DNA from 2 places in the Mycobacterium terrae genome. Region 2 is predicted to be linked to the other one. Evidence: riboswitches for the same ligand, from Rfam matches in the RefSeq annotation. Region 2 holds a riboswitch; the other holds the start of a gene.
The links. A riboswitch is a leader RNA that binds a small molecule or an ion and turns the genes downstream of it on or off. The one in region 2 is predicted to bind cobalamin.
Positions count from the first base shown of each region.

Region 1: it holds a riboswitch for cobalamin, as region 2 does, so the genes downstream of both, metE (5-methyltetrahydropteroyltriglutamate--homocysteine S-methyltransferase) here and G6N23_RS04445 (magnesium chelatase subunit D family protein) in region 2, are expected to answer to the same signal.

Region 1 covers NZ_AP022564.1:3,117,046-3,132,862, forward strand. The annotation lists gene G6N23_RS14720 (Rv1157c family protein) at 1-160, shown strand, start outside; gene G6N23_RS14725 (DUF1059 domain-containing protein) at 165-311, opposite strand; gene G6N23_RS14730 (HhH-GPD-type base excision DNA repair protein) at 308-907, opposite strand; gene G6N23_RS14735 (DUF732 domain-containing protein) at 1,041-1,337, shown strand; gene G6N23_RS14740 (DUF5302 domain-containing protein) at 1,338-1,511, opposite strand; gene G6N23_RS14745 (PPOX class F420-dependent oxidoreductase) at 1,582-2,025, opposite strand; gene G6N23_RS14750 (DUF1697 domain-containing protein) at 2,078-2,599, shown strand; gene G6N23_RS14755 (class I SAM-dependent methyltransferase) at 2,624-3,445, shown strand; gene G6N23_RS14760 (Rv1152 family transcriptional regulator) at 3,477-3,860, opposite strand; gene G6N23_RS14765 (NAD-dependent deacylase) at 3,889-4,602, shown strand; gene G6N23_RS14770 (methyltransferase domain-containing protein) at 4,609-5,247, opposite strand; gene G6N23_RS22430 (hypothetical protein) at 5,450-5,575, shown strand; gene G6N23_RS14775 (NAD(P)H-dependent flavin oxidoreductase) at 5,878-6,876, opposite strand; gene G6N23_RS14780 (3-hydroxyacyl-CoA dehydrogenase) at 6,917-7,669, opposite strand; gene G6N23_RS14785 (CaiB/BaiF CoA transferase family protein) at 7,711-8,796, opposite strand; gene G6N23_RS14790 (enoyl-CoA hydratase) at 8,847-9,656, shown strand; gene G6N23_RS14795 (CPBP family intramembrane glutamic endopeptidase) at 9,661-10,380, opposite strand; gene G6N23_RS14800 (gamma carbonic anhydrase family protein) at 10,426-10,944, opposite strand; gene G6N23_RS14805 (crotonase/enoyl-CoA hydratase family protein) at 10,950-11,738, opposite strand; gene G6N23_RS14810 (thiolase family protein) at 11,735-12,880, opposite strand; gene G6N23_RS14815 (hypothetical protein) at 12,974-13,144, opposite strand; gene G6N23_RS14820 (SDR family oxidoreductase) at 13,239-13,901, shown strand; cobalamin riboswitch at 13,965-14,165, shown strand; gene metE (5-methyltetrahydropteroyltriglutamate--homocysteine S-methyltransferase) at 14,283-15,817, shown strand, end outside.
Region 2 covers NZ_AP022564.1:922,024-937,840, forward strand. The annotation lists gene cobO (cob(I)yrinic acid a,c-diamide adenosyltransferase) at 1-538, opposite strand, end outside; gene G6N23_RS04445 (magnesium chelatase subunit D family protein) at 538-2,484, opposite strand; cobalamin riboswitch at 2,510-2,640, opposite strand; gene G6N23_RS04450 (dienelactone hydrolase family protein) at 2,664-3,461, shown strand; gene cbiE (precorrin-6y C5,15-methyltransferase (decarboxylating) subunit CbiE) at 3,464-4,666, shown strand; gene cobM (precorrin-4 C(11)-methyltransferase) at 4,748-5,518, opposite strand; gene G6N23_RS04465 (precorrin-2 C(20)-methyltransferase) at 5,506-7,017, opposite strand; gene G6N23_RS04470 (precorrin-8X methylmutase) at 7,028-7,681, opposite strand; gene G6N23_RS04475 (ferredoxin-like domain-containing protein) at 7,690-8,532, opposite strand; gene G6N23_RS04480 (enoyl-CoA hydratase-related protein) at 8,706-9,368, opposite strand; gene G6N23_RS04485 (TetR family transcriptional regulator) at 9,365-9,970, opposite strand; gene trpS (tryptophan--tRNA ligase) at 10,049-11,071, shown strand; gene yhjD (inner membrane protein YhjD) at 11,068-11,973, shown strand; gene G6N23_RS04500 (DUF5996 family protein) at 12,083-13,054, shown strand; gene G6N23_RS04505 (DUF2563 family protein) at 13,089-13,394, opposite strand; gene G6N23_RS04510 (GNAT family N-acetyltransferase) at 13,456-13,731, opposite strand; gene nagA (N-acetylglucosamine-6-phosphate deacetylase) at 13,728-14,864, opposite strand; gene G6N23_RS04520 (sugar porter family MFS transporter) at 14,855-15,817, opposite strand, start outside.

The DNA.
Region 1 (15,817 bases), 2.2 Mb from region 2:
GCAGCCCCGCAGCGACATCAACGCCGACGGGCCGACGACGCTGACCGCGATCGTCGACACCGGCTCGGGCAGCATCATGTCGACGATCTTCGGTCAGGTCAGCACCAAGGACCACCAGTGCAACTTCCTGCCCACCATCGGCTCGACAGTGGTGCCCTGAGGCGTCAGTAGGCCATGAACAGGATGGCGTCCCGGTCGTAACTCATACCGGGGTGCGCATCCGCGAGATGCTTCTGGGCCAACTCGACCAGGTCGTCCTCGTCCTTACCGACGATGGCCTCGCCACACGGACAGTTCAGATGGGTCTTCACGTCGCCGCCTTTCCCTTGCTCTCCCGGGCCTGTTTCGCCGCCTGTTTCTGCGCCTTCTTGGTGGACCGTACCTGGTGCAGCGACGCGGTATCGACGACGTCTGCGATCGACAGGTGCGTGCCGGCTCCCCCGTATGCCCCGGCAGCCTCCCGCCAGCCCGCCGGGGTCACGCCGTACTGCTTGCCCAGCAGCGCCAGAAAGATCCGCGCCTTCTGCTCACCGAAGCCGGGCAGCGCCTTGAGCCGCTTGTACACCTCGGCCCCGTCGGGGTCCCCGGCCGTCCACAGCGCGGTCGTGTCACCGCCGTACTGATCGACCACGGCCCGGGCCAGAGCCTGGACACGGCCCGCCATCGAACCCGGAAACCGATGCACCGCAGGCTTTTCCGCAAACATGGCGGCGAACTCTTCCGGGTCGCGAGCGGCGATCTCGTGCGGGTCGAGCCCGCCCATCCGGTCGGCGATCTTCTTCGGCCCGGCGAACGCGACCTCCATCGGAACCTGCTGGTCGAGCAGCATCCCGACCAGCAACGCAAACGGGTCGGCGCTCAGCAGCGCATCCGCAGGCGGGTCTCCTACCAGCTGCAGCTTCGGCACGCCGCCAGTCTAGAACCACCCGAACCGACTGCGCTGGGTCCACCCCGGCCGACCGAATCGTTCCGTTGGTCTGTGTCGGTGGAGTGTGCAACCGTGTAATCGACAACGGGCGTACGCATCTCCAGGAGACAGCATGAAACGGGTAGCGGCAGCACTTATCGCAGCGACGGTCACCGCTGTCGCCTTCGCGGCCACGGCCGGTGCGATACCCGATCAGGGCACTCCCGAATTCGACACCTACATGCAGGGCCTGGAACGCAATGGCTTCAATTTGAATCCTGACACCGCGTGGCGGGTCGCGCATCAGGCGTGCGAAGGCGGCCTACCCGGATTGATCGGGTGGGAACTGGTCACTCAGGGCGTCGTCGGCCCCGGCGCAGACCAGCGGTTGATGGACGTGGCCCGCAAGTATGCCTGTCCGGTCCAGTAACTACCCGCTCTTGCGGCGGAACTCCCGGCGGCTCTCCAGCGGGCCGTGCGATCGCGCCTGGTTGGTGCCGGCGTCCTTATGCGCGGAGCCACCCGCCGACTTCGCCTTCTTGCGCTCCAGGGCCTCCCGGAACTTGCGCTTGTTGTCGTCTGCGGCGGAATCTGATTCGGGCATGCCCGGAGCCTAGCGGCGATCGCGAGGCCGGCGCAGCCGGTCACGGCGGATCGGCACCATCGGAGAAGCTTCAGCGCATGCCCGGCGGCATGCCGTACAGATGGGTGATCGGCAGCGTCAGCAGCACGCGGCGATCGGTGACCATCGCCTGGCGGTACTCGTCCCAGTCCGGGTGCTCCCCGGCGATGTTGCGATACAACGCCACCAGCGCCTCGACGGTGTCGTCGTCGGGGGCGGCGGCCGGCGGCGTCAGCTGGGCATCTCCTTCGGCGACGGCATAGGACCAGCCGTCGTCGGAGTCGACCAGCAGCGAGGCCCGTGGATCGCGACGCAGGTTGCGGGTCTTGGCCCGCGGCTCGGTGACAGACACCTGCACCGCGACGGCACGCGGGTCGAAGTGATACTGCACGTTCGACAGTTGTGGCCGCCCGTCGCGTTTGACGGTAGCCAGCACGCCAAGCGAGTTCCCGCTGATCAAGGCCAGCAATTTGTCGTCGAACACCTGGCGTCCCATGTCGGAAGCCTACCGATTGAAGCCGGTGTGCGCCCTCGTTACCATCACGCAGATGACCCGGTACGCGGCGTTCCTGCGGGGCGTCAACGTCGGCGGCGTCAACCTCAAGATGGCCGACGTCGCTGCCGCGCTGACCGATGCCGGACTGTCCGAGATCCGCACCGTTCTCGCGAGCGGCAACATCCTGCTCGAATCACGGAAGGATGCGGCGGCGGTACGCACCATCGCCGAAGCCGCCCTGCAGGAGCGCTTCGACTATCCCGCGCGGGTGCTGGTCTACCCCGTCGACGTGGTCCGCACGCTGGTCGCGGATTACCCCTTCGAACCGGAGCTTCCCGGCTCGCACTCCTATGTCACCTTCGTCGCCGACCCTGCGGTGCTCGCCGAGTTGGCCACGCTCGTCAGCTCGGCCGGCACCGGCGAGAAGATCGCGCCCGGCGACGGGGTGATCTACTGGCAGATCCCCAAGGGCAACACCCTGGACAGCACGGTGGGCAAAACCATGGGCAACAAGCGATACGCGGCTTCGACCACGACCCGCAACCTGCGCACGTTGAGCAAGATGCTGCGCTGATTCACCACCGGTAAAGTCGCGCAGGTGAGCCAGGCCCAGAAAGTCACCCTGACCGGCGTTTCCGAAACCGCGTTGCTGACGTTGAACGCGCGGGCGACCGAGGCCCGTCGTCCCGACCGGATCCTCAACGATCCGATGGCGGTCCGGCTGGCGGATTCGATCGACTTCGACTTCGCGAAGTTCGGCTCGACCCGCCAGGACATCGCCGTGCGCGCGCTGGGCATCGACACCGAGGCGCTCCGCTTCCTTCGGCAGCGACCGACAGGCACGGTGGTCGCCCTGGCCGAGGGTTTGCAGACCAGCTTCTGGCGACTCAGCGAGGCGATTACGGATCCGCAATTCCGTTGGCTCACCGTGGATCTGCCCGCGATCATCGAGATCCGCGAGCGGCTGCTCCCGGCGGCACCGCGGGTTTCGGTCTGCGCCCAGTCCGCGCTGGACTACAGCTGGATGGACCGGGTCGATTCATCTGACGGGGTGTTCATCAGCGCCGAGGGCCTGCTGATGTACCTGCAGCCCGAGCAGTCTCTGGGCCTCATCGCCGAGTGCGCCCGCCGTTTTCCGGGCGGCCGGATGATCTTCGACCTCCCGCCGTCGTGGATCGGCTGGCTGATCCGCCACGGCGTGCCGACATCGCTGCGCTACCGGGCGCCGGCCATGCCGTTCACGCTGTCCGCCGCCGAGACCACCAAGCTGGTGGACACCGTGCCGGGCGTCCGGGCAGTCCACGACCTGCAGCTGCCGCGGGGCCGCGGGTGGCTGTTCAACGCCGTGTTGCCGGCCATCTACGGGCTGCGGGCCCTCGCCGACGCACGCCCGTCGCTGACCCTGCTGGAATTCGGCTAGATCCCGTCAAGCACACGCTGATCGAGTCCCATTAGGAACCACTCGTTCCGCCGTTGTCGAAGGCCGCGTCGAGGTACCGCTGCGCGTCGGCCTTGCCCAGTCCGACGGCGCGGGCCGCCGCGACGAAGGCCCCCGCCGCCGCTGTCATCGCGGCATCGGCCGGGTCGCTGCTCGCCACAAAAGTGCCGAACCGGCCGCGGGTTTCGACGATCCCGGCGGCCTCCAGCTCCCGGTAGGCCCGAGCCACCGTGTTGACCGCCAGGCCCAGCTGACCAGCCAGCTCGCGCACCGTCGGCAGCCTGGTTCCCGCCGGCAGGGTTCCGTCCCGGACCGCCTCGATCATCCGAAGCCTGACCTGCTCGAACAACGGCCCGCCCGGCTGCCCATCGAGCCTCAGCAGCTCCGTGAAGTCCATCGGCCCAGTATCCCGCTATGTTGGTGGCGTGCGGGTGGCGGTGTTCAGCGGCGCGGGGATCTCAGCGGAGAGCGGGGTGCCCACGTTCCGTGATGACGCGAACGGCCTGTGGGCGCGCTACGACCCCTATGAGGTGTCCAGCATCGACGGCTGGAAGCGGCACCCGGAACTGATCTGGGGCTGGTACCTGTGGCGCCACCACCTGGCCAGCCAGGTCGGGCCGAACGCGGGACATCGCGCGGTCGCGTACTGGGAGCAGCAGGCCGACGTCCAGGTCATCACCCAGAACGTCGACAATCTGCACGAGCGCGGCGGCAGTTCCACGGTTCACCATCTGCACGGCAGCATGTTCAAATTCCGTTGCGCGGATTGCGATCACCCCTACACCGAGAAACTGCCTGAGATGTCGGAGCCGCAGCTGGAAGTGGCCCCGCCGGTGTGCGGCTGCGGCGGATTGATACGCCCCGACATCGTCTGGTTCGGCGAAAACCTGCCCGAAGGGGCGTGGAACGCCGCGGTCGAGGCCATCGATGCCGCCGACGTGTTGGTCGTGGTGGGCACCTCCGGGGTGGTCTACCCGGCGGCCAGCCTGCCCGAGATGGCGCTGGAGCAGTGCAAGACCGTCATCGAGGTCAACCCCGAACCGACCCCGCTGTCGGCCCGGGCCACGGTGAGCGTGCGCGACACCGCGTCGGCGGCATTACCGGGGCTGCTGCAGCGGCTGCCCACCCTGTTGGGTTAGCGCGGCTCAGGCCGGGCGACTGGCGCGACCCAGCGCGAACTCCGACACCGGTACCGGTACCCACGCCGGAAACTGGTGCCCCCGCCGCGCCGTGCCGACGATGAATCCGGCGTCGGTGATCATCTGTTCGGTGTCGCGGTGGGTATGACAATTCCCGAACAACTTCGGCCAGAACGTGGCGTCGGCCAGTCGCTGCAGCCCCCCACGCGCCCCAGCGCTGGCGACGTGCTCGAAGTAGCGCAGCTCCCCGCCGGGCTTGAGCAATGCGAACAGTTGGCGCAGCACGTCCCGGGGCTGGTCCACCGAGCACAACACCAGCGAGCAGACGATCGCGTCGAAGGGTTCGGCGGCGTCCAACGCCTCGACGGTGCTCGCCACGACCGTCACCGGCACCGGCGCTGCCGCCGCGGCTTCCCCGGCGGCCTCCCGCAGCCGCGATTCCGGCTCGGGGGCGACGACCTCGGTGACGGTGCCGGGGTAGAACCCGAAGTTGCTTCCGGTGCCGGCGCCGACCTCCAACACCCGTCCGGACAGACCTTCCAGGTTCTCTCGTCGCCGGTCCCGCAGCCAGTCGGTCTCGCGGCTCGACATGAACGTCCAGATCCGGGCGAACAGCGGGTTATCCAGGGTCGCAGGTGTGGCCATGAGGCCACCCTAGCGGCGACCGCAAGCGCGGCGGCGCCGGGCGTCACCACCGATCTGACGTCCCGCCCAGGTGACCGCGAGTCAGCCAATCGGGCCGGTCTCAGCCGAAAAGACCGGCAAAAGCTACCCGCCGGTAGGATTGCCACCATTTCCCGAAACGTGACTCAAAGATCCCTTAATAGTTACCCATACGCTCAGTGTCATGTGGATCGACGACTCAAGTGCTGACGTCCTCAAGGTCGACTTCGAGGCCCTGTACCACGGCGATGTCCTGGTCGAGGGAGACACTTCGGAGCAACTTGACGACTGGCATCCGCTGGCCAGTTGATTTGATCGGCGTCGCGGCAGCGGCGCCGTTCGGTATCGCGCCGTTGCGCGACGGCGGCCGCCCACATCCGGGCAGTCCGCAATCCGTGAGTCATCCCATTTCTCTTGCATTCAGGTTGAGCCGCTCGGCACCCTCGGGGCGGTTCCCGTCGCATCACAGGCCAGCAAACCCGCCGGGACTCGCCGACGCACTCCGCTTCACGTGACAGCGCCGAACGTGCAACCACTGCGAAAAAACCACCGGTATTTCGCAACGGCTGCACGTTCGGCGTAGTAGCCCGTCGTGCCGGCTCTAGACCACTGTCAGGCGACGTTCTCCTCGTCGTCGACCTCGAGCATGTCGGCCAGTCGCCCCGAGATCAGCTCCTCGGCCTCGGCCACGATCCGCGACACCAGCTCGCCGACGGTCGGGATGTCGTTGATCAGCCCCATCGCGGTGCCCACCGACCAGATCCCGGCTTCGACGTCGCCGTCCTCGAAGACCTTGCGGCCCCGAACCCCGGCCACCAGCTCCTGCACATCGGGGAACTGTCCGCCCTTGTCCAGAATCTCGACGACTTCGCGCGAGACGGTGTTGGACGCCACCCGGGCGGTGTTGCGCAGCGGCCGGAAGATCAGCTCGGTGCCGCGCTCGTCGCCGGCGACGATGGCTTCCTTGACGTTCTGGTGGATGCAGGATTCGACGGTGCACATGAACCGGGAGCCCATGTTGATGCCGTCGGCGCCCAGCGCCAACGCGGCGACCAGGCCGCGGGCGTCGGCGAAACCGCCGGAGGCGATCATCGGGATCTCGATCTGGTCCGCCGCGGCCGGGATCAGCACCAGGCCCGGGATGTCGTCCTCGCCGGGATGTCCGGCGCATTCGAACCCGTCGATGCTGATGCCGTCGACCCCGAGACTCTGGGCCTTGACCGCGTGCCGTACCGAGGTGCACTTGTGCAGCACCTTGATCCCGTTGTCGTGAAACATCGGCAGGTGCGGCGCCGGGTTGGACCCGGCGGTCTCGACGATCTTGATGCCGGCGTCGACGATCACCTGTCGGTACTCGTCATACGGTGGCGGGTTGATCGCCGGCAGGATGGTCAGGTTCACCCCGAACGGCTTGTCGGTCAGATCCCGGGTCTTGGCGATCTCGTTGGCCAGGTCCGCCGGGGTGGGCTGGGTGAGCGCGGTAAGGAACCCGAGGGCTCCCGAGTTCGCCACCGCTGCAACAAGTTCCGCGCGGCCCACCCACTGCATACCGCCTTGGGCGATGGGATGCTCGACCCCGAAGACTTCGGTGAATTTCGTTCTCAGTGACATAGGGACTCCTAGCTCTGTCGGATGTTCTTCGCGCAGGGGCTCATCGCGGGGCCATTCGGATCGCGCCGTCGAGGCGGATCACCTCGCCGTTGAGCATCGGGTTGCTGATGATGTGCTCGGCCAGCGCCCCGTACTCGTCGGGGTCGCCGAGCCGGGCCGGGTGCGGCACCTGTGCACCCAGAGACTTCTGCGCCTCCTCGGGCAGCGAGCCCAGCAGCGGGGTCTTGAACAGGCCCGGCGCGATGGTGCAGACCCGGATCAGCTCCCGGGACAGGTCCCGCGCGATCGGCAGGGTCATGCCGACCACGCCGCCCTTGGATGCCGAGTAGGCGGCCTGGCCGATCTGGCCGTCGAACGCGGCCACCGACGCGGTGTTGATGATGACGCCGCGCTCCTCACCGACGGGCTCGGTCTTGGCGATCCGCTCGGCGGCCAACCGCAGCACATTGAAGGTGCCGATCAGGTTGACCTGCACCACCTTGGTGAACTCCTCCAGCGGGAAGGCGCCGTTCTTGCTCAGCGTCTTGATCGCGTTGCCGATACCGGCGCAGTTGACGTTGATCCGCACCGGTCCCAGAGACTCGGCGACATCCAGCGCCGCGGTGACCGCCTCGGGGTCGGTGACGTTGGCCTCGGCGAACCGGGCCCGGTCCCCCAGCTCCGCCACGACGTCGGCGCCCCGCAGGTCGATCACGACGACCTGCGCTCCTGCGTCGAGCAGGCGTTTCGTCGTCGCCAAGCCCAGCCCTGAGGCACCGCCGGTGACGACTGCCACCGCATCTTTGATCTGCACCGTGTCATCCCTTCATCGACCAACCACCTAGTTGGTCGGGACTATACCCAGTCCCCCAGGATGGCCTCGTTGTCGGCCCCCAGTACCGACGGCGGCGTCGGAACGTCGGGCACACTGCGGGAGAACCGCGGCGCCGGCATGGGCTGCAGATAGCCGTTGGCGTCGTAGAAGGTGTCCCGCTCGGCGATGTGCGGCTCGGACAGCACCTCGCCGAACGCCAGGACCGGCGCCACACAGGCATCGGAGTCGGCGAACACCTTGGCCCAGTGGTCACGGTCGTGCGCGGCGAACGCCTTGGTGAACACCTCCCGCAGCTCCGGCCAGCGCGCGGTGTCGTTCTGCGCCGGCAACTCGGCCGGGTCCAGACCGAGCTTGGCCAGCAGTTCGGCGAAAAACTGCGGCTCGATCGATCCCACCGAGACGTAGCGCCCATCGGCGCATTCGTAGGTGTCGTAGTAGGGGGCACCGGTGTCGAGCATGTTGACGCCCCGCTCATCGCTCCACATGCCCTGAGCCCGGAAGCTCCACATCATCGCCCCCAGCATGCTCGAGCCGTCGACCATGGCCGCGTCGATCACCTGCCCCTTGCCGGAGGTCTGCCGCTCCCACAGGGCGGACAAGATGCCGACCAGCAGAAACATCGATCCACCACCGAAGTCGCCGACCAGGTTCAACGGCGGCACCGGACGCTCCCCGTTGCGGCCGATCGAGTGCAGGGTGCCGTTGAGCGAGATGTAGTTGATGTCGTGGCCGGCCTGCAGAGCGCGCGGACCGGTCTGCCCCCAGCCGGTCATCCGGCCGTAGATGAGCTTGTCGTTGACCTTGGCGCAGTCCTCCGGGCCCAGGCCGAGCCGCTCGGTGACGCCGGGGCGGAAGCCCTCGATCAGCACGTCGGCCTTGGCGACCAGTTTGAGCACCAGGTCGCGGCCCTCCGGCGACTTCAGGTCGGCGGTCACCGACCGCCGGTTGCGCAGCATGGTGTCCTTCGGCACGCCGCCACCGAATTTCGGCGGACGGTCCACCCGGACCACCTCGGCGCCCAGGTCACCGAGGATCATCGCCGCGTGCGGCCCCGGTCCGATCCCGGCCAGTTCGATGACCCGCAGCCCCGCCAGTGGTCCCGCCATGTCTGCCTCCTCGTCGTCTGCATGTGATGTGCATCCTAAGGTGGACACTCATGACCGCAATCAACTCCGGTATCGACACCCTGGCCCCGGTCGACGGCTTGTCCGTGACTTTGGCCGACGGGGTGCTCTCGGTGATCATCGACCGCCCCGACAGCCTCAACTCGCTGACCACCGGCGTGCTAGCCGGTATCGCCGACGCCATGGAGGGCGCCGCTCGCGATCCGCGGGTGCGGGCGGTGCGGCTCGGCGGGGCCGGCCGCGGGTTCAGTTCGGGCGCGGGCATCAGCGAAGACGACGCCTCCGACGAGATGCCGACCGAGATCATCGTCGAGGCCAACCGCGCGATCCGCGCGATCGTGACCCTGCCGCGCCCGGTGGTGGCGGTGGTGCAGGGTCCGGCCGCCGGCGTCGGGGTGTCGCTGGCCTTGGCCTGCGACCTGGTACTGGCCAGCGACAAGGCGTTTTTCCTGTTGGCGTTCACCAAGATTGGGCTGATGCCCGACGGCGGCGCCTCGGCTCTGGTCGCCGCGGCGATCGGCCGGATCCGGGCGATGCGGCTGGCGCTGCTGGCCGAACGCCTGCCGGCTGCGGACGCCCTGGAGTGGGGGTTGGTCAGCGCGGTGTACCCGGCCGAGGACTTCGACGCCGAGGTGGACAAGACGCTGGCCGGGCTGCTGGCCGGTCCGGCGGCGGCCTTCGCCAAGACCAAGCACGCCATCAATGCCGCGACGCTGTCCGAGCTGGACGCGACGCTGGACCGCGAATACGTCGGCCAGTCGATTCTGTTGAACGCCCACGACTTTCGCGAGGGAACCCGGGCGTTCCAGGAGCGGCGCGCGCCGAAATTCACCGACTCCTGAGCGGCTACATCCCGAAGATCGGCGGCAGTGCGAGCACCATCATCAGCCCCCACACCAGATGGGTCAGCACCGGCGCCAGCACCCCACCGGTGGCGCGCCGCTCGATCGCGCAGACGGTGCCGAGCACCAGCGCGGCGACACCGATCATCAGGTTGCCGGCGGTCATCATCGCCGCAATGTAGAGCAGCGTCGAGGCCACCAGCGGGTAGCGGCGGCCGAACGCGCTGAACAGCGCACCGCGGAAGAACATCTCCTCGGCGATCGCGTTGACGAGGGCGATCAGGACCACCAGTCGCCAGGACACGTGCGTGGTGTAGTCCAGGATCGCGGTCACCTGGCCGGCCAACGGCGGAATCTTCTGCACCGCCAGGCCGCCCAGCAGGAACACCCCGCCGAGCACCAGGCCGACACCGGTGCCGGTGAACACCGGCCGCTCGTTGCGACCGCGGAAGCGCACCGCGCCCAGATGCAACGGACCGGCCACCAGCGCCCCCACCGACCAGACCGCGGCCAGGGCCAGCGACAGCCAGTAGAAGGCCGCATCGCCCGGGTTCTTGGTGTGCATCCACGCCAGGACGGCAGCACCGAGCAGCACCACCACGGCGACCACGACACGACGACGCTGCACGACGGCCCGCGGCTCGTGGTACGGCGCGGAGACCTTGGAGAAGATGTCGGTGAACTCGCGCAGCAGGCCGGGGCGGACCGAACTGGTCTGGGTCATGTCCTAGAACGTAGCGGCCCAGCGGCGGTCGGTGGCCTGATTGCGTCAGTTCGCCCGGTGGACTTCGATCAGCCGGCGGTAGGCCACGGCGTTGTGCCGGTTGTTGCGGATTTCGGCCTCGCTCAGCTCGCGCCGCACCCGGCCCGGCACCCCCGATACCAGCGACCGGGGCGGCACCACCATGCCCTGCGGGATGACGGCACCGGCCGCGACGAGCGAGCCCTCCCCGATGACCGCGCCGTTGAGGACGATCGCCCCCATCCCGATCAACGAGTCGTCCTCAATGGTGCAGCCGTGCAGCACCGCGTTGTGCCCGACGCTGACCCGGGCGCCGACCCAGGCCGGAAACTCCTTGTCCACGTGGACAGTTACCCCGTCCTGGATGTTGGTGTCGACGCCGATCTCGATGGGCTCCACCTCGGCCCGCAGCGTGGCCGAATACCAGACACTGGCCCGGGCCGCCAGGTGGACCTGCCCGATCAGGCTGGCATTCGGTGCTACCCACGACTCCGGATGCAGCTGCGGGGTGCGACCGTGAATGGAAATGATGAGCGGCTCGGCCACGTGGCTCAACGCGCCTTCCACACCGGCGCGCGCTTCTCGGCGAACGCCCGCGGACCCTCCTTGGCATCCTCGGAGCGCAGCAGCGTGCTGAACTCTCGGGCGGTTCGGGCCCAATCGGCAACCTCGCCGGGAATGGCACCGTCCTCGACGCCGTAGGCGATCCGCTTGCTGGCCCGCACCGACAGCGGCGCGTTGCCGGTGATCTGTTCGGCGAGCTCCAGGGCGGCTTGCAGTGCCCCGCCGTCATCGACCACCCGGTTGACCAACCCCCAGCGGCCGGCGTCGGCGGCCGAGATCGGCTCCCCGGTGTAGACCACTTCCAGGGCGATCTTGCGGGGCAGTTGGTCGATGATGCGGAACACGCCGCCGGCACCGGCGATCAGGCCGCGTTTGACCTCGGGCAGCCCGAACTGGGCGCGCTGCTCGGCGACCACCAGGTCGCTGGCCAACGCCAGTTCCGTGCCGCCGCCCAGTGCGGTGCCGTTGACGGCCGCGATCGTCGGCTTGTCGATGAAGTGCTGCACGTAGCCGGCGAAACCCCACTCCGGGTGGTCGGGGTGATAGATGTTCTCCCGGTTGGCGATCGCCTTGAGGTCGGCTCCGGCACTGAACGACTTGTCGCCGGCGCCGGTGAGCACCACCGCGCGCACGGCGTCGTCGTCCTGGGCCTGCGCCAAAGCGTCGCCGATGCCGGTGCTGACCGCACCGTTGATCGCGTTGCGGGCCTCGGGCCGGTTGATCGTGATCACCAGCACGTTCCCGCGCCGCTCGACGAGAACGGCCGCGTCACTCACAGCAGCTCCAGGATGGTGGCGTTGGCCTGGCCGCCACCCTCACACATGGTCTGCAGCCCGTAGCGAATCCCGTTGGCCCGCATGTGGTACAGCATGGTGGTCATGATCCGGGCGCCGGATCCGCCGAGCGGGTGGCCGAGCGCGATCGCCCCGCCGTTGGGGTTGAGCTTCTTCGCATCCGCGCCGATGTCGGCCAGCCAGGCCATCGGCACCGGGGCGAAGGCCTCGTTGACCTCGAACACCCCGATGTCATCGACGCTCAGACCGCTGCGCTGCAGCGCCTTCTGGGTGGCCGGGATCGGCGCGGACAGCATCATCACCGGGTCGGCGCCGGCCAGCGTCGCGGTGTGCACCCGCGCCAGCGGGGTGAGGCCCAGTTCCTTCGCCTTGGCGGCCGACATGAACAGCAGCGCCGCCGAACCGTCGGAGATCTGGCTGGAGTTGCCGGCGTGGATCACGCCGTCCTCTTTGAACGCCGGCTTGAGTTGGGCCATCTTCTCGATGGTGGTGCCGCGGCGGATGCCCTCGTCGGCGCTGATCACGTTGCCCTCGGCGTCCTTGATCCCGACGATCTCGTCGGTGAACGCGCCGGAATCCTGGGCGGCGGCGGCCTTTTCATGCGATGCCAGGGCGAACTCGTCCAGCGCGGTGCGGTCCAGGCCCCACTTCTCGGCCATCATCTCCGCGCCGGTCCCCTGGTTGGGGGTCTGGGTGTAGCGGGCGCGGAACGCCTCGGGGTAGGGGTGTCCGCCGTTGGCCAGTGACGCGCCCATCGGGGTGCGCGACATCGACTCGACGCCCCCGGCGACCACGACGTCGTAGTGCCCGGCGACCACACCGGCGGCGGCGAAGTGCACCGACTGCTGGCTGGAGCCGCACTGGCGGTCAACCGTCACCCCGGGCACCGACTCGGGCCAGCCCGCGGTCAGCAGCGCGGTCCGGCCGATGTCCAGGGCCTGCTCACCGGCCTGCATGACACAGCCCCAGATCACGTCGTCGACCAGGGCCGGGTCCACCCCGGCGCGGCCGACCAGCCCGTTGAGTACCTGGGCGGACAGTTCGGCCGGGTGCACCCCGGACAGTCCGCCGTTGCGCTTGCCGATCGGCGAACGCACCGCTTCTACGATTACTGCTTCGGCCATGGCTGCTCTCCTTCATCAACGAGGGTCCCTTGATGACGATTGTCAACCAACCCACTGATGGCACCCGCGGGCGGGGTCTCCGGCGGCCCCTGGTCAGCCGACCGGATCGAACTCCAGGTGCAGATCCTGCAGGCCCCGCATGATGAACGTCGGCTCGACGTTGTAGCGGCGCGCCTCGCGCGGGCCGTGTCTGACGGCGCAGATCCTGATATCGGCCATCCGGTCGCTGGCTCGCGCCGAGGGCAGGATCTCGCTGAACCGCATCCTGGACGCCGGGCTGCTCGGGCTTGCTGGCGCAAGGGGACCCGCAGCCGGCGCCGATCACCCTCGGTGGCCGGCAGCGGGTAGCGTCGAATCCATGGCGCGCATAGTGATCGTCGGCGGTCACGGCCAGGTCGCCCTGCTGCTCAGTCCCCTTCTCGCCGAGCGCGGCGACCAGGTGACATCGATATTCCGCAACCCCGATCACAGCGAAGAGGTGGCGGTGACCGGGGCGATCCCGGTGGTTGCCGACATCGAGCAACTCGACACCGCCGCGCTGGCCGAACTGGTGGCCGGCCATGACGCGGTGGTGTTCTCCGCCGGCGCCGGTGGCGGCAACCCGGCGCGCACCTACGCGGTGGACCGCGATGCGGCGATCCGGGTGATCGATGCCGCGCGCCAGGCCGGGGTGCGCCGGTTCGTGATGGTTTCCTACTTCGGCGCCGGCCCCGGACACGGTGTGCCCGAAGGCGACCCGTTCTTTCCCTACGCCCAGGCCAAGGCTGCCGCCGACGCCTACCTGCGGGCCACCGACCTGGACTGGACGGTGCTGGGGCCGAGCCGGCTCACCGTGGAGCAGGCCACCGGCCGTATCGAGACGGGCGCTGCGGCGGAGAAGTCTGCCGGAAAGGGAACGGTGTCGCGGGGCAACGTCGCACAGGTGATCGCGGCCTGCCTCACCGACGACGCGACGATTCGCCGCACCATCGATTTCAACGACGGCCAGACGCTCATCCCGGAAGCACTTCACACCGCCTGACCAGGTAGTCTTGGTGCTGCAGCTGGTTTGCCAATACCGCCGCATGGTGGTGTGGGCGTCGAGCGTGACGCGGGTTTGGCTAGTTTTCCGCGGAGCGCGAGAGGGAACCCGGTGAGAATCCGGGACTGTCCCGCAGCGGTATGCAGGAACGACCGCCGTCAATGGCACTGGTCATGAGTGTGTGACTGGGAAGCGACGGCCATTAGGAGCACCTTCCGGTGCGTGCCTGCGAGTCCGAAGACCTGCCAGCTGTGCTGGGTGCGCCGCGCCCAGCGGATCATCGCCTCGCGGAATGGGCGTCTGGTTTTGAGGGTTGTAGTGCGTTGAACGCACGGGACCGGATCGACTGGGCGGCCGCCGGCGGTGACCCACCCTCGCCGATTGAAGGATCAAATCGTGACCGCTCAACCCTTTACCGCCACCGTTCTCGGTTCCCCACGGATCGGTCCGCGCCGCGAACTCAAGCGCGCCACCGAAAGTTACTGGGCCGGCCGGATCGACCAAGACCAGCTGCAGAATGTCGCGGCCGGCCTGCGCCGCGACACCTGGGCGCAGTTGGCCGACGCCGGTCTGGACTCGATACCGGTGAACACGTTCTCCTACTACGACCAGATGCTGGACACCGCAGTACTGCTCGGTGCGCTCCCAAAGCGGGTGGCCGGTGTCACCGACGAACTGGATCGCTACTTCGCCGCGGCCCGGGGCAACGCCGACATCGCCCCACTGGAGATGACGAAGTGGTTCGACACCAACTACCACTACATCGTTCCCGAGATCGGCCCGGACACCACGTTCACGCTGAACCCGGCCAAGGTGCTCTCCGAGCTGGCCGAGGCCAAGCAGCAGGGTGTCAACGCTCGCCCAGTGCTCATCGGCCCGATCACGTTCCTACTGTTGAGCAAGGCCGTCGACGGTGGACCGGCTCCGATCTTCCGGCTCGACGAGTTGACCGACATCTACGCCGAACTGCTGGGCACGCTGGCCGAGGCCGGTGCCGAGTGGGTCCAGATCGACGAACCGGTGCTGGTGACCGACATCGCCGCCGACGCGCCCGCGCTGGCCGAGCAGGTCTACACCCGCCTCGGCGGGCTGAGCAACCGGCCGTCGATCTTCGTGGCGACCTACTTCGGCGACCCGGGCGCGGCGCTGCCGGCCCTGGCCCGCACCCCGGTGGAGGCCATCGGCGTCGATCTGGTCTACGGCCCGAATACCAAGATCGCCTCAGTGCCGGAGCTGGCCTCCAAGACCCTGGTCGCCGGTGTCGTCGACGGGCGCAACATCTGGCGCACCGACCTGCAGGCCGCGCTGGCCAAGCTGGCGTCGTTGCTCGGAAGTGCGGCGGCTATCGCAGTATCCACCTCCTGCTCGACACTGCACGTGCCCTATTCGCTGGAGCCCGAGACCGGCCTGGACGACGCGTTGCGCAGCTGGTTGGCGTTCGGTGCAGAGAAGGTGGCCGAGGTGGCCACCCTGGCCCGCGCCCTGCGTGAGGGCCGCGAAGCGGTGGCCGATGAGATCGCCGCGTCCAACGCCGCGGTCGCCTCGCGCAAGTCCGACTCGCGGCTGAACAACGCCGACGTCCGCGGCCGGATCGCCACGATCGCCGCATCCGGTGCGCAGCGGGGCAGTGCCGAGGCCCGCCGGGCGGCCCAGGCGGAGCGGTTGCATCTGCCGCCGCTGCCGACCACCACCATCGGGTCGTTCCCGCAGACGGTCGACATCCGCAAGGCCCGGGCGGCGCTGGTCGCCGGCGAGATCGACGAGGCGGAGTACACCCGGCGGATGAAGGCCGAGATCGCCGACGTCATCACGCTGCAGGAGCAGCTCGGCCTCGATGTGTTGGTACACGGCGAGCCGGAGCGCAACGACATGGTGCAGTACTTCGCCGAGCAGCTGGAGGGTTTCTTCGCCACCGC
Region 2 (15,817 bases):
CGGCGATCTCGACCAGCTCCGGATGAGCGCGGCGCCCGGTGATGACGACATGCTGGTGGCCCGGCCGGCCGCGCAGGGTCTCCACCACGTCGTCGACGTCCACCCAGCCCCAGTTGATCGGGTAGGTGAATTCGTCCAGGACGTACAGGTCGTGGGTCTGTTCGGCCAGGCGGCGTTTCACCTCGGTCCAGCCGGCCACGGCGTCGCCCGCGTGATCCTCGGTGCTACCGGCCTTGCGGCTCCACGACCACCCCGAACCCATCTTGTGCCACTGCACCGGGCCGCCCTCGCCGGTCTCGTCGTGTAGGGCGCCGAGCCGTTCCAGTACGGTCTGCTCGCCGACGCGCCACTTGGCGGATTTCACGAACTGGAAGACACCGATGTCAAAGCCCTGACTCCAGCCGCGCAACGCCATCCCGAACGCGGCGGTCGACTTCCCCTTGCCGTCGCCGGTATGCACCATCAGCAGCGGGCGGTTGCGACGCTGGCGGGTGGTCAGGTTGTCGTCGGGTACCGTCAGCGGTTGTCCCTTCGGCATCAGGCGGCCCCCTTCACGATCTCGGTGAGTGCCTCCGCGCTCACCTGCGGCAGCGGCACATATTCGGCCCGTAGCTGCTCGGCCAGCGTGCGCGCCAAGCCGAGCCGCATCCGGCCGTTCTCGCAATCCACCACCACTGCCGAAAAACCCCGTTCGGCAAGCTGAACCGCGGCGCGGCGGGACCGCTTGACCGGATCCGCGCCAGCGGTGGCCCGACCGTCGGTCAGCACCACCAGCAGCGGGCGGCAGGACGGGTCGCGCAGCCGTTCCCGGCGGATCACCTCGCCGGCTTCGATCAGGCCCTCGGCCAGCGGGGTGCGGCCGCCGGCGGGGACCTCGTCGAGGCGCGCCGCGGCGATCTCCACCGAACCCGTCGGGGGCAGCACCAGCTCCGCCTTTGTGCCGCCGAACGTCACCACCGTTACCCGGTCCCGGCGGCGGTAGGCGTCGAGCAGTAGGGACAGGATCGCGGTCTTGACATGCCGCATCCGCTCGGCGGCGGCCATCGATCCGGAGGTGTCGACGACGAACAGCACCAGGTTGGCCTCCCGGCCCTCCCGGACGGCGCGGCGAAGATCCTCCGGCTGCACAAGCATCCGGCCGCCCACCCGGCCGCGGCCGCCCTGATGCGGTGCGGCGGCCCTAAGGGTCTCGAACAGGTGCAGTCCACCGGCGACGTTCGCCGCGGTGGCGCCCATCCGGCGGCCCGAACTGGTGCGGGCGCGGCTGCGTCGGCCGGAGCGGCCCGCTCCGAGCCCGGCGACGGTGAAAAGCCGTGCGCGGTAAGGGGAGTCGGCACCGACTGTCGAGGTGGAGCCTGGCTTGGCCGGCGCCGGACCGCTCTCATCGGGCGGTGCGGCATTCCCGCCGTCCGGCGGCCCATCGGGTTCGGGGTCGGGCTCGGGGCCGGAGTCCTCCGGCGGCAGCAGGTCGTCGAGCTCGGTCTCGTCGAGGCCGGGGGCGTCAAAGGGCTTGCGCCGCCGACGGTGCGGCAGCGCCAACCGGGCGGCAACCCGCAGATCCTCGAGATTGACCGCGTCGCGGCCCTGCCACGCCGCGTGGGCGACCGCGGTACGGGCACAGACGATGTCGCCGCGCAGGCCGTCCACCTCGAATGCCGCGCAGATCTCACCGATCTTGACCAGCGCGGCGTCGGTGAGCGGGACCCGCGAAAGCAACTGCTGCGCAGCGTGAATCCGGGTGCGCAACCGCTCTTCGGCGGCGGCGTACCTCGCCGCGAAACCCTCCGGATCGGCGTCGAAGGCCAGCCGGCGGCGTACCGCCTCGGCGCGCAACGTCGGATCGCGCGGCGCGGACACGTCGACGGTGAGCCCGAATCGGTCGAGAAGCTGCGGGCGCAACTCGCCTTCCTCGGGATTCATCGTCCCGACGATCACGAAGCGGGCGGCGTGGGTGACCGAAACCCCGTCGCGTTCGACGGTCAGCTTCCCCATCGCGGCGGCGTCCAGCAGCAGATCGACCAGGTGGTCGGCGAGCAGGTTGACCTCGTCGACGTAGAGGATGCCGCGGTTGGCGCGGGCCAGCAGCCCCGGCTCGAATTCGACTACGCCGGCACCCAGCGCCCGCTCCAGGTGTATCGAACCCACCACCCGGTCCTCGGTGGCGCCGACCGGAAGCTCCACCAGCCGCACCGGGCGGGTCTGAACGGCGGTGCCGGCGGGGAACGGGCCGTCGGGGGAGAGCGGGTCGGCCTCGGCGGGGTCGGAGGAGAACCGGTCGCCGGCCACCACGTCGATGGGCGGCAGTACCTGGGCCAGCGCGCGTACCAGCGTCGATTTGGCGGTGCCCTTCTCGCCGCGGATGAGCACCCCGCCGATGCCGGGGGAGATCGCGCTGAGTACAAGCGCCAGCCCCATGTCGTCGAGGCCGCCCGGGGCGTCCGGGTCGCCGCCGAGGACGGCGGGGAACGGGTACAGCTGTTGCATTGAGGCTCCGCTCGTGATGACCAACGTGTGTTGGCAACGCGAAGCCGGTATTCGGACTGACCGTGGCGCATCGATCACAACGCGCCGCGGAACACCGTAGCGGGCCTGTGTCGGACTCACACCGACTTCCCTGGCACTTCGCGCCGATACCCTAACACCGACCGAAAGGACAACCAGAGATGAGTGCACCCGAAGCAGACCTGACCGGATGGATCGCGGAGCCGTTCACCGGAGGAAGTTTCACCCACGATGTGCACCGCAAGGGGCAGGGGCCGGGGGTGGTGCTGATCCCGGAAATCCCGGGATTGCATCCCGGAGTGTTGGGACTGGGAAATCACCTGGTGGACAACGGGTTCACCGTGGCGATTCCCTCGTTATTCGGCCGGCCCGGTAAGGCGATCACGCCCGGCTACGCGCTGACGACGATCGCTCGCGCCTGCGTGACCCAGGAGTTCGCCGCGTTCGCCACCGACAAACAGCGTCCGGTCACCCAGTTCCTGCGGGCGCTCGCCCGTGACCTCAACGAGAAGACTCCCGGCAAGGGCGTCGGGGTCATCGGCCAGTGCTTCACCGGGGGCTTCGCGCTGGCCGCCGCTGTCGACGACGCCGTGCTGGCCCCGGTGCTCAGCCAACCGTCCGTGCCGATCCCGCTGACGCTCAGCCGCCGCCGCGACCCCGGGCTCTCCGAGGTCGAGTTGGGGGTGGTCGCCGACCGCGCCGCCAACGATGGGCTGTGCGCGCTGGGCCTGCGGTTCAGCGAGGACAAGATGGCCCCCGGCGACCGGTTCCAGACGCTGAAGGCGCGACTCGGTGACGCCTTCGAGGTGATCGAGATCGACTCCTCGCCGGGCAACCCGCACGGACTGTCCCGGATGGCGCACTCGGTGCTCACCGATCAGGTCCGTGAGGTCGACGGCCACCCCGCCTACGAGGCGCGCAAGCGGGTGGTGCAGTTCCTCACCGAACGGCTGACCTAGCGGTGCCTGCCGCGCTACCCATCACCGTCGTCGGGATCGGTGCCGACGGCTGGGCCGGACTTGCCGGGTCGGCGCAGGAGACGGTGCTGGCCGCCGACGTCGTGATCGGTGCGCCGCGCCACCTGGATCTTCTGCCCGCGGTCGACGGCCAACAGCGCCACAGCTGGCCATCCCCGCTGCGGGCCGGGCTGCCCGCGCTGGTTGAGGAGCTGGCGGGGCGGCGGATCGTCGCACTGGCCTCCGGCGACCCGCTGCTGTCCGGCGTGGGCAGCACGCTGATCGCGCTGCTGGGCACCGATCACGTCACCGTGGTCCCGGCGGTCTCCTCGGTAGCGCTGGCCCGGGCCCGGCTGGGCTGGCCGGCCGAGTCGGCGGCGGTCATCAGGGCCGGCGACGTTCATGCCGTACTGCGCGAGCTGGTGCCCGGCCGGCGGGTGCTGGTGCTCTCTGCCGATGCGACGACACCCGCGCAGCTGGCAGCCCTGCTCGTCGAGTGCGGCTACGGACCCAGCCGGATGACGGTTCTCGGCGACCTGGGCGGCGAGGCCGAGTCGAGGTTGGAGTTCACCGCCGAGACGTTCACCGGCGATATGCCGCGGCTCAACATCGTCGCCCTGGAGCTGGCCGGCCCGCCGGGTTCGGGCCGGGGATGGGTGCCTGGCTTGCCAGACCAGGCCTACGACCACGACGGGCAGCTCACCAAACGCGACCTGCGGGCCTCCGCGCTGGCGCGACTGTCACCGGCGCCCGGACAGCTGCTGTGGGACGTCGGGGCCGGCGCCGGTTCGGTCGGCATCGAATGGATGCGTGCCCACCCGAGCTGCCGCGCCATCGCAGTCGAGGTGAACCAGACCAGGGCGCAGCGTATTTCGGATAACTCCCGGAACCTCGGGGTGCCGGCACTGCGGGTGGTCTGCGGCGCGGCCCCGCAGGTGCTGGCTGAGCTGCCCGCGCCAGACGCTGTCTTCGTCGGCGGCGGGCTGAGCCGGCCCGGGGTCCTTGACGCGTGCCTGACCCGCCTACGGCCCGGTGGGCGACTGGTCGCCCACGCCGTCACGCTGGAAACCGAGGCGCTGTTGGTGGCGGCCTACCGCGCCCACGGCGGCGAGTTGACCCGCATCCACGTCGAGCACGCCGCACCGTTGGGTTCCTTCACCGGCTGGACGCCGGGGCGTGCGGTCACCCAGTGGGCGCTCACGACGTAACAGGACCCGCCGATCGTGTACTCCCTGCGAGATCTCGCGCGATTTTCGCAGTGATTACACGCTCGACGCGCCAGTGGCCGACTAGTGCCCCGGGGACCGGTCCCGGGCCGGGTCGTAGAGATGGCTCTCACCGGCGCACGGATCGGGTAGTTCCGCGAGAGCCCTGCCCACCAGAATCACCGCGGCTGAGCGCAGGCCCGCCGCCTCGACCCCGTCCGCGATGCCCTCGACCGTCCCGCGCAGTACCAGCTGATCGGACTGCGAGGCGCGGTAGACCACCGCCACCGGGCAGTCCGCGCCGTACTCGGGGGCCAGTTCGGCCATCAGCGCCCGGATGCGGGTGATCGCCAAGTGCAACACCAGCGTGGCCTGCGTTGCGGCGAACGCCGATAGCGCCTCGCGCTGCGGCATCGCGGTGGAGGCGGCCTGGATCCGGGTCAGCACCACAGACTGCGTCACCAGCGGAACTGTGAGCTCGCGGCCCAGCACGGCGGCCGCCGCCGCATAGGCCGGCACCCCGGGAGTGATGTCCCAGGGCACGCCCGCCGCATCGAGCCGCCGGGTCTGCTCGAAGACCGCACTGTAGAGCGACGGATCGCCTGACACCAATCGCACCACCCGCCGACCGGCCCGCTGGGCCGCGACGATGCGGCCCACGATCGCATCCAGGTCCAGATCGGCAGTATCGACGAGTTCTGCTGTGCTGGAGCATTGTCCAAGAACACCCGGGTCCAGGTAGCTGCCCGGGTAGAGCACCATGTCGGCGTCGGCCAGCAGTCGCGCGGCGCGCACGGTCAGCAGATCGGCGGCCCCCGGCCCGGCGCCGACGAAGTGAACGGTCAGCGAACCCATCGCGGCGTCCAAACCTGACCTGAGCCGTTGACCCGCGTGGACGATGCCCCCACCAGGACAAGACATTTCATGTCGATCGCATCGGTGTCCAGGTTGCCGAGCGTGGTCACGCCCAACGACTGCTCGGCGCGGCCGATGTCGCGCCCGACCACCACCACCGTCTGCGGGTCGCGGTGCTCCAGCAACACTTTGCGGGCCATCGCGATCTGGTCGGGCCGGGCGCGTGACGCCGGGTTGTAGATCGCCAGCACCAGATCGGCGTCGGCGATCGCCCGTAGCCGGGCCTCGATCACGGCCCACGGCTTGAGCCGGTCCGACAGGCTCAGTACCGCGAAGTCGGCACCGATCGGCGCGCCGGCCGCCGCGGCCACCGCCTGCACCGCCGAGACGCCGGGCAACACCCGCACCGAAATATGGTGATAACGCTCGTCTTCGGCCGCCTCGAACACCGCCGATGCCATACCGAATACTCCCGCATCCCCGCCGGAGACCACCGCCACCTTCTCGCCGCGGGCGGCCAGATCCAGTGCGAAACGGGCCCGGTTCAGTTCGACGGTGTTGCCCGAGGTGTGCCGCTGCAATCCTTCGCGCTGTGGCACCCGGGCGACATAGGGGCCGTAGCCCACCACGTGGTCGACGTTCTCCAGCGCGGCGGCGGCCTCGCCGGTGAGCCAGCCCTGCGGGCCCGGACCGAGGCCGACCACAAGAAGTTCGGCGGCGGAACCCACCGGCTCAATGACAGCGGCGGTCTGGTCGGCCGGTGTCCGGGAGCGCTGCCCGTTGCGGGAATCCCCGTCGACCACGATCAGCGACAGGTACGGAACGCTGGCTTCCTCCACCTCGGCGACGGGCAGCCAGCGCTGTTGCGGGTGACTGGCCCGCTCGACGTAGTACGCGTGCTCCAATCGGCCCGCGGCGGCCAGCGCCCGGCGCACCGCCGGGAAGGTGCGGCCCAGTTTCATGATGATGGCACCGTCGGTGTCGGCCAGCCGCATCGCCAGCTCATGCTCGCCCAGGGTGCCCGGCAGCACGGTCAGCACATCGGTCTGGCGCACCAGCGGCATCCCGAGCGCTGCGGTGGCGGCGCTGAAAGCCGGTACGCCGGGGATGATCTCGGTGTCGAAACGCGCCGAAAGCCGGTCGTGCATGTACATGAACGAGCCGTAGAACAGCGGATCGCCCTCGGTCAACAGTGCCACGGTGCGACCGGCATCCAGGTGGGCGGCCAACCGGGAGGCGGACTGCTCGTAGAAGTCGGCGAGCGCCCCGGCATAGCCGCCGGGGTGGTCGGTGACCCCGGTGGTGACCGGGTAACGCAGCTCCTCTTCGATCACTCCGGCTCGGATCAGGTCGGCGGCGATGGTGCGCGCATACGACGCCTTGTTGACGCCGGCGTGGTAGGCCACCACGTCGGCGTCGGCGATGATCCGGGCCGCCTTCCGGGTGATCAGCTCCGGGTCACCCGGACCCAGGCCCACGCCATAAAAACGGCCGGTCATGCTGTGTCTTTCATTCGGCATCCGAGGCCAGGGCATTCAACGCCGACGAGGTGATCGCCGACCCACCGCGCCGGCCGCGCACGGTGACGAACGGGATATCGACGCCGTGCTCGTGCAGGGCGGCCAACGCCTCCTTGGACTCGGCGGCGCCGATGAACCCCACCGGGCAGCCGACGATCACCGCCGGGCGCGGCCCGCCGTCCAGGATCAGCTCCAGCAGATGAAAGAGCGCGGTGGGGGCGTTGCCGATCGCGACGACGGCGCCGGCCAGCTCCGGCTCCCACAATGAGACCGCCGCCGCCGAACGGGTGGTGCCCCAGTCCTGCGCCAGGCCGGGAACGCGTTCGTCGCGCAGGTAGCAGCGCACCTGGTTGCCGGCGGGCAGCCGCCCGGCGGTCACCCCGACCGCCACCATCCGGGCATCGCAGAGGATCGGCGCGCCGCCGTCGAGTGCGGCCCGCCCGGCGGGCACCGCATCGGGATGAATCAGCAGGTCGGTGGCGACGTCGGTCTGGCCCGCACCGTGGATCATCCGCACCGCGAGCCGCTCGGCGTTCGCGGGGATGTGAGACAGGTCGGACTCGCGGCGGATGGTCGCGAACGATTCGATGTAGATCGCCGGGCCGTCGTCGAGGTAGGAATACCGCTTCGTGGGACGTGTCATGGGCCTCGTCACGGATTCGTCTCCTGTGCATCGGGGATGAAGACACCTTGCCACGGCGTCACCACAAGGTCGGTGTACGCCAGCAGCGAACGCCCGTGCTCCGGCGTGAGCACGCCGCCGGGGACCGGCACGTGGGTGCCGCCGGGCACCGGGCCACAGGGTAGTGGACCCGACGGGTCGGGCAGGCGCGCGTCGGCGGCGTGAACGTCGCCGAAGGGCGCGCGAAGTTCACGGATATGCCAGGGTGCGTCGGGCCCGTCGCCGCGGGCGGCCTGGAATGCGCGTGCCAGGGCGGCCAGTTGTTCGGCGGCGTCGGCGACATGGACGACCGCGCCCCAGTTCTCGCCGGCCCGCAACTGTGCCGCGGTGCCGCTGAGCGCCACCAGGCCTGCGTCGGCGGTTCGGTCGATCAGGTCGCCGCGGCCGTCGTCGAGGACAAACAGGAAGCGCCCCGGCAGCCGACCCAGCTGCGGGTCGCCACAGAGCAGCGCATCGAGCCGCTGCGCCACCGGGCGCAGATCGACGCGCCCCCCGGCATACCCGGTCTGCGGGGACACCAGGATGTTGCGGACCAGCTCGTGGCTGCGTGAGGGCAGCAGCCCGGTGGATTCGATGGCGGCGACGACAGCCGGATCAAGCCGCCCCTCGCGGCCGGGCAGGCCCCGCAGTTGCAGGTTGGCCCGGGTGGTCAGGTACACCGAGCCGTCCGCGAACTCGACGCTGACCTGCAGGAGCCGTTGCAGCGACGCCACCGGCAGCCGCCCGCCCACCAACCGCAACCGCACCAGCAGCCCGTCCTCGGCGGGCCAGGGCCGCAGCACCCCGGGGCACCGGTCGGCTCTTCTTCTCATCCGTCACATCCGTCACGCTGGAGACGATGTGTGTCAGGTGCCCGCCTCACAGCGACAACCCGGGCCGGTGTCGCCGCACGAGCGGGTGCGTTGGAGTGCACGGCCCGATTGTCGCTCAGAGGCGGGCAATCACCGCATAACCGCCCGCCGGTGACGGGTGGGGCAGATGGTGTTCAGCCCGCCGTCAGCGCCGCCACCGCCGGCCCGAACATGCCGGTCTTGATCGCGCCCAGGGTGCCGGGGTCCTTCCCGGCCAGCGGCCGCAGCGCCTCGATCGCGGCGGTGGTCACCGCACCCTCGCCGGCCGTGTCGTCGACGATGCCCGCCGCCGCGGCGTCCACCCCGCCGAAGCGGCGGCCGGTGGTCATCGACGCCACCTGCGCCTGCGGGGTGAGCTTGGCCTGGATCAGCGCGGCCATCCCGGGGGTGAACGGAATCCGGATGTCGACCTCGGGGAAGCAGAAGAAGCCGCGGTCGGCGCGCATCACCCGGAAGTCGTGGGCGATCGCCAGCATTGCGCCGGCCCCGAACGCATGCCCGACCACCGCCGAGGCGGTCGGGATCGGCAGGGTCAGCACCTTCGCAAGCAGGGCGTGTACCCGCCCGACGTACCAGTCGCCGCGGTCACTGTTGGCGGCCAGCCAGTCCAGGTCCAGGCCGTTGGAGTAGAACTTGCCACCCGCGGTGGTGACCAGGCCGTGCGCCTCCCCCTTTTTACTGGCGCCCACCACGTCGTCGAGCACGGTATCGATCTCGTCGAGAAAGCCGGGGGAGAAACGGTTTTCATCGTCGCCGAGGTCCAGTACGGCGATCTTGTCGTCATAGGTCAGGTTCACGCGGGGGGTTCCTTTCTCGGTCCGACGGCCAGGACGGCTCGCACGGCGGCGTGTAGCTGGGCGCGGGCGTTGCTGCTGCCCAGCCGGTTCCGGCTGAGCACGATCGCGGTGGGGAGGTCGACCACGCAGGCGGTGATGGTGTCGACGGCGGGGCCGTCGCGACGGTCCCAGAGGGCGGCCGCCAGCCGGATCAGCAGCGCGACCAGCTCGGCCTCGACACCGCGCAGCTGGGCGGCGACCTCGTCCGGCAGGTCTTCGTCGAGCAGGGCGTCGTGCCGGATCGCCTGCAGCAGCCGGGAGGCGTCGGGGTGCCGTTCGGCGAAAGCCACCGGGGCGTCGGCGGCCGCGATCACCGCGTCTATCGGTTCCGCTGCGGCGCTCACCAGCTCGCTCTGCAGCGCCAGGAAGCGCCGCGCGGCCCGCAGCCAGGCGGTGGCCACCAGCCCGGCCCGCGAGCCGAAGCCGTGGTAGACGGCGCCGTTGGAGGCGCCGGTCGCCTCGCCGACGGCGCGGATGGTCACCGCGGCGGGGCCGGACCGCGCGGCCAGCGACTCGACGGCGTCCAGCACCCGATCGGGGTCGTGCACGCGCGGGCGGGGCATGGCGGCCACCATAACAGAGCAAACGCTCTGTTACCAGGTGCGTCCTTCGGCCCGGGGGCGTGACAGGATCGAGCAATCATGAGCACTTCCCGATCCCGCCCCGTCGTCTTCTCCGGCGTTCAGCCCACCTCGGCGTCGCTGCACCTCGGCAACGCGCTGGGGGCGATCACCCATTGGACGGAACTGCAGGACGATCACGACGCGCTGTTCTGCGTCGTCGACATGCACGCCATCACCGTCCCGGGATGGGACCCCGAGGCGTTGCGCCGCAGCACGCTGGTGACGGCCGCGCAGTACCTGGCGCTCGGTATCGACCCGGCCCGCAGTGCGATCTTCGTGCAGAGCCATGTGCCGGCCCATGCCGAACTGGCCTGGGTGCTGGGCTGTTTCACCGGATTCGGGCAGGCCTCACGGATGACGCAGTTCAAGGACAAGTCGCAGCGGCAGGGTTCGGACTCCACCACCGTGGGTCTGTTCACCTACCCGGTGCTGATGGCCGCCGACGTGCTGCTCTACGACACCGATGTGGTGCCGGTCGGCGAGGATCAGCGCCAGCACCTGGAATTGGCCCGCGACGTCGCGCAGCGGTTCAACGCCCGTTTCCCCGACACCTTCGTCGTGCCGGAGCCGATGATTCCCAAGGCCACCGCCAAGATCTACGACCTGGCCGACCCGACGTCGAAGATGAGCAAGTCGGCGGCCACCGACGCCGGGCTCATCAGCCTGCTCGACGATCCGGCGCGCAGCGCCAAGAAGATTCGCTCGGCGGTCACCGACTCCGAGCGCGAGATCCGCTACGACCCGGAGACCAAACCGGGGGTGTCGAACCTGCTGACCATCCAGTCGGCGATCACCGGTGCGAGCGTCGAGAAACTGGTGGACGGCTACGCGGGCCGCGGCTACGGCGACCTGAAGAAGGAGACCGCCGACGCCGTCGCCGAGTTCGTCACGCCGATCAAGGCCCGCGTCGACGAACTGCTGGCCGATCCGGGTGAGCTGCAGGCGGTGCTGGCCGCCGGCGCGCAGCGGGCTCGGGCGGTGGCCGCCGGGACCCTCGCGCGGGTGTACGACCGGGTGGGATTCCTTCCGCCGCCGGCATGAGTAAGGACGTGACCGATCGCTCCAAGCCGGGCATCATCGACCGGCTGCGGGCGCGCTACGGCTGGTTCGACCACGCGGTGCGGGCGCAGGAGCGCTACGACAACTGCCAGGGCAACTTCTTCGCGGCCGGGATGAGCTACTACACCATCTTCGCGTTGTTCCCGCTGGCGATGGTCGGGTTCTCCGTCGGTGGCTTCCTGTTGTCGCGGCGGCCCGAGGTGCTCGACGAGATCGAACGCCGGATCAAGCGCTCGGTCCCCGGCGAGTTCGGCAACGAGCTGGTGACCCTGATGGACACCGCGGTCGGATCGCGCGCCTCCGTGGGTGTGATCGGTCTGGCGGCGGCCGCCTGGGTGGGCCTGACCTGGATGGCCAACCTGCGCGAGGCGCTCTCCGAGATGTGGGAGATACGTTCGCAGAAGCCGGGTTTCGTCTCGGCAAAGTTGTCGGACCTGGTTGCGATGATGTGGGCGTTCGGTGCCATGCTCCTCACCATCGCGCTGACCGCGCTGGCGGACCCGAAGCTGATGCGCAAGATCCTGCGCTGGTCGGGTGTGCCCGACTTCGATCTGCTGGGCGCGCTGCTTCGGGTGGCGTCGTTGGGGATGGCGGTGGCGGTGTCGTGGCTGCTGTTCACCTGGATGATCGCCAGGCTGCCCCGCGAGTCGGTGAGCCTCGCCAGCGCGGCGCGGGCCGGCGCGATCGCCGCGGTCGGCTACGAACTGTTCAAACAGGCCGGCTCGGTGTATCTGCAATCGGTGGTCAACGGCCCGGCCGGGGCGGTGTTCGGTCCGGTGTTGGGACTGCTGGTGTTCGCCTACGTCACCGTGCGGCTGATCCTGTTCGCCACCGCGTGGGCAGCGACTTCGTCGGACAACCTGCGCACCGACCGACCTGCCTGAGGCGGCGGCGGTGTGGCCGGTTCCCCAAACCGGTGGCAGGGGCTACGGTTGGCCGAGATCCGACTTCGACACGCCCGAGCCGTCTCGGCCCGAGGGAGGAGAACGGTATATGGCGCGTGAATCCGCCTGGCCTCGCCTTCGTGTGGAGGACTGGGGGCCGACCCGGGACACCCTGCACATGTGGACCCAGATCATCGGCAAAGTCCGCCTGGCGCACGCACCATTGGTGAACCACTGGTGGCAGGTCACTCTCTATGTCACCCCCCGGGGGCTGACCACGTCGGCGATACCGTACGGCGGCAATGTCTTCGACATCGAATTCGACTTCATCGAGCACCGGCTGGGGATCCGGGACAGCTCCGGTGCGGCCCGCGCCATTCCGCTCCGGGCTCAGTCGGTGGCGGAATTCTACGGCGCGGTCATGTCCGCGCTGGACGAGTTGGGCCTGCACACTGCGATCCAGTCCCATCCCAACGAGGTCGAGCCGGCCGTTCCGTTCGCCGAGGACGTCGAGCACGCCTCCTACGATCCGCAGGCCGCCCAGCTGTTCTGGCGGCAACTGGTGCAGGCGCACCGGGTGCTGGGACGATTCCGCTCCCGCTTCGTGGGCAAGTCCAGTCCCGTCCATTTCTTTTGGGGTGCAATGGATCTTGCCTGTACACGGTTCTCCGGACGTGGCGCCCCCACGCACCCCGGGGGCGCACCCAACTGCGGGGACTGGGTGATGGTGGAAGGCTACTCGCACGAACTCAGTAGCTGCGGATTCTGGCCCGGGGGTGGGGAGGAAGGCGGCTTCTACGCCTACGCCTACCCCGAACCCGATGGCTTCGCCGACCATCCGGTCCGGCCCGCGGAGGCGTTCTACAGTAAGCAGATGGGTGAATTCGTGCTGCCCTACGAGGCGGTGCGGCAAGCGCCCGACCCGGACTCGCTGCTACTGGACTTCCTGCAGGACACCTATGAAGCCGCTGCGGTGCGCGGCAACTGGGATCGGGCTGCCCTCGAAGATGACCCGGATCGCTGGCGGGCGAAGTCGCGTGGCCGAATGCCATCGGCCGGCGCCGGTCCTGGCCTGGTTTAGGCCGCCGGGCGACCGCGCGGGCCGAAGCCGTCGGCTAATCGGGCCGCACCGCACGCAACGCCTGCGCGTTGTGCTCATCCATGGCCCCGAACCGCTTTTCGGCGTAGTTCGCCTTCTCCGCGACCCCCTCGAGGACCTCGCGGTGTTTGCCGAGCACCGTGCTGTGGTGCTCGTGGGCCGCGCTGAGGGTCTGGTGCAGTCCGTCGGCGTCCGGGAAATCCCCGAACATCCCGGCCGTCGGCGACGCGCCCGCCAGGTGCTCGGCACCGGCCTGGGCGTGCTCACCGGCGGCACCGGAATCGGCGGCGCCGTAACGCAACTTGCCCCGGTCGACGAACATGCTCACCCCTCACCTCGGTGGCGATCAACGCTACCACCGCGGTGAGCAGCGTCAATTCACCTCACTGGGCGGCGTACTCCGGGTGCTTGGCCACGTAGGCCTCCACGAACGAGCAGCTCGGCACGATCCGCTTGCCCGCGGCCTGAGTGTCGGCCAGCGCGAAGGCGATCAGCTTGCTGGCCAGACCCTGACCGCCGAACGCCTTGTCGATCTCGGTGTGGTGGAAATCGCGCTGGTCGCCGCTGTCGTGGTAGGCGGCCAGCCCGGCTCGCACCCCGTCGACGCTGATCTCGTAGCGGTGCTGCTCGGGGACATCGGTGATTGTGGGCTCGCTCATGATTCTCCTTCGGTCAGCCACGCTCCGCGGCTCATCACCCGCAGTAGCTGCAGGTCGGCGTCCATCACCACCAGGTTAGCCGCGGATCCGGCGGCCAAAACCCCGGCGCCGTCGAGGCCCAGCGCCCGGGCCGGGGTGGTGGCACTCATGCGCACCGCCGCGGCCAGCGCCGCGTCGTCGCCGCCGAGCAAGCCCACCGCCGTCGTGAACAGCCGGTCCATGGTGGCGGTGCTGCCGGCGATCGTGGCGCTGCCGCGCAGTCGGGCCACCCCGCCGGTGACGTCGACTCCGAGCCCGCCCAGGGTGAATGCACCGTCGCCGACTCCGGCGGCGGCCATCGCATCGGTGACCAGGGCGACCCGGTCGGGGCCGACAGCCGCCACGACATGCCGGATCACGCTCGCGTGCAGGTGCACGCCGTCGGCGATCAGCTCGGTGGTCACCCGAGGATCGCCCAGCAGCGCCGGCACCGGTCCCGGCTCGCGATGATGCAACGAGCGCATCGCGTTGAACAGGTGGGTTCCGACGGTCGCTCCGGCGTCGATCGCGGCCAGCGTCTGCTCGTAGGAGGCGTCGGTATGACCCAGCGCCACAACGACTCCCGCGTCCACCAAGCGACGGATCGCAGCCGGCACGCCGGGCAGCTCGGGTGCCACGGTGACCATCGCGATCGCACCGTCGCCGGCGGCCAGCAGCGCATCGATCTCGCGGGCGTCGGGGTCGCGCAGCCACGCGGGATCGTGTGCACCGCAATGCAGCCCGCTCAGCCACGGCCCCTCCAGATGGATGCCGTCCACCACACCGTGCCGGGTCGCGTCGGCCAGGGCGCGCACCTGGGTCAGCAGCACCTCGGGGGCGGCGGTCACCAGGCTGGCCAGCCTGCCGGTGGTGCCGTGCGCAACGTGCAGAGCAGCGACACGGTCGGGGGCCTCGGGGTAGGAGACGCCGTCGCCGCCGTGGCAGTGCATGTCGACAAAGCCCGGCACCACAACGCAATCGGCGAAATCGTCGTCGGCAGGAGCCGGTGGCGCCCCGGACCCGCAGTCGCTGATCCGCCCGTCGTCGACCCTGAGCCAGCCGGGCCGGCAGACCCGGCCCTCGAGCACGACGGCGCCGGCGCTGATCACCGACATGCCGATGTGCCGATCTGCGGGGCGGTCGCCTCGTCCGTCTCGTCGCTGGGCCAGCGCCCGCCGTTCTCCCAGAAGTGCCGGATGTCTTCGAGTTGGCGGCCTTTGGTCTCCGGCGCGTAGCGGTACACGAAGGCCAGGCTGAGCAGTGCCAGCACCCCGAACACCGCGAACGTTGCGGCGCCGCCCAGCGAGGTGAGCATGGTCAGGAACACCCCGGCGACGATCGCGTTGGCCACCAGATCCGACGTCAGCATCGCCGAGGATCCCATCGAGCGCAGCCGGGCCGGCAGGCTCTCCCCGGCGTACACCCACACCAGCGACCCGAAGCCGAAGGTGTAGCCCACGGTGAACAGCAGCACCCCGCCGAACTTGACCGCCGCCAGCGCGTCCCCGAATTTCGGGCCGACGGCGAAGACGGCGATCAGCAGCGCATTGGCGGCGACCATCGCGGTGATCCCGGACAGCAGGATGGGGCGGCGGCCCACCCGATCGATCAACGCCAGCGAGACCAACATCGCCGCCAGCGCGGCGACCTGCACCAGCGCCGGCAGCACCAGCAGCGCGAAATCGCCTTCAAAGCCCATCTTTTCGAACAGTCGGGGACTGTAGTAGACGATCGCGTTGATCCCGGTGATCTGGACGAAAAAGCCCAATGTGACCACGAACAGCGTCGCCCGCAGATACGGCGGCCGCAGCATCTCGCGCAGCACCCCGACCCCGCCCTGCTGTTCCTCCCGTAGCGTCCGGCTGATCTCGGCGAGCTCCCGTTGCGCGTCGGTGTTGGGTTCGATCCGCTGCAGTGCGCGGTGCGCCTCCTCGACCCGGCCCTTGAGCAGATACCAGCGGGCGGTGTCGGGAATGCGGGCCAGCAGCAGCGTCACCAGCACGGCGGGCACCGCGGCCAGCCCCAGCATCGCGCGCCAGCTGCCGGTGCCGGCCAACAGGTAGGCGCA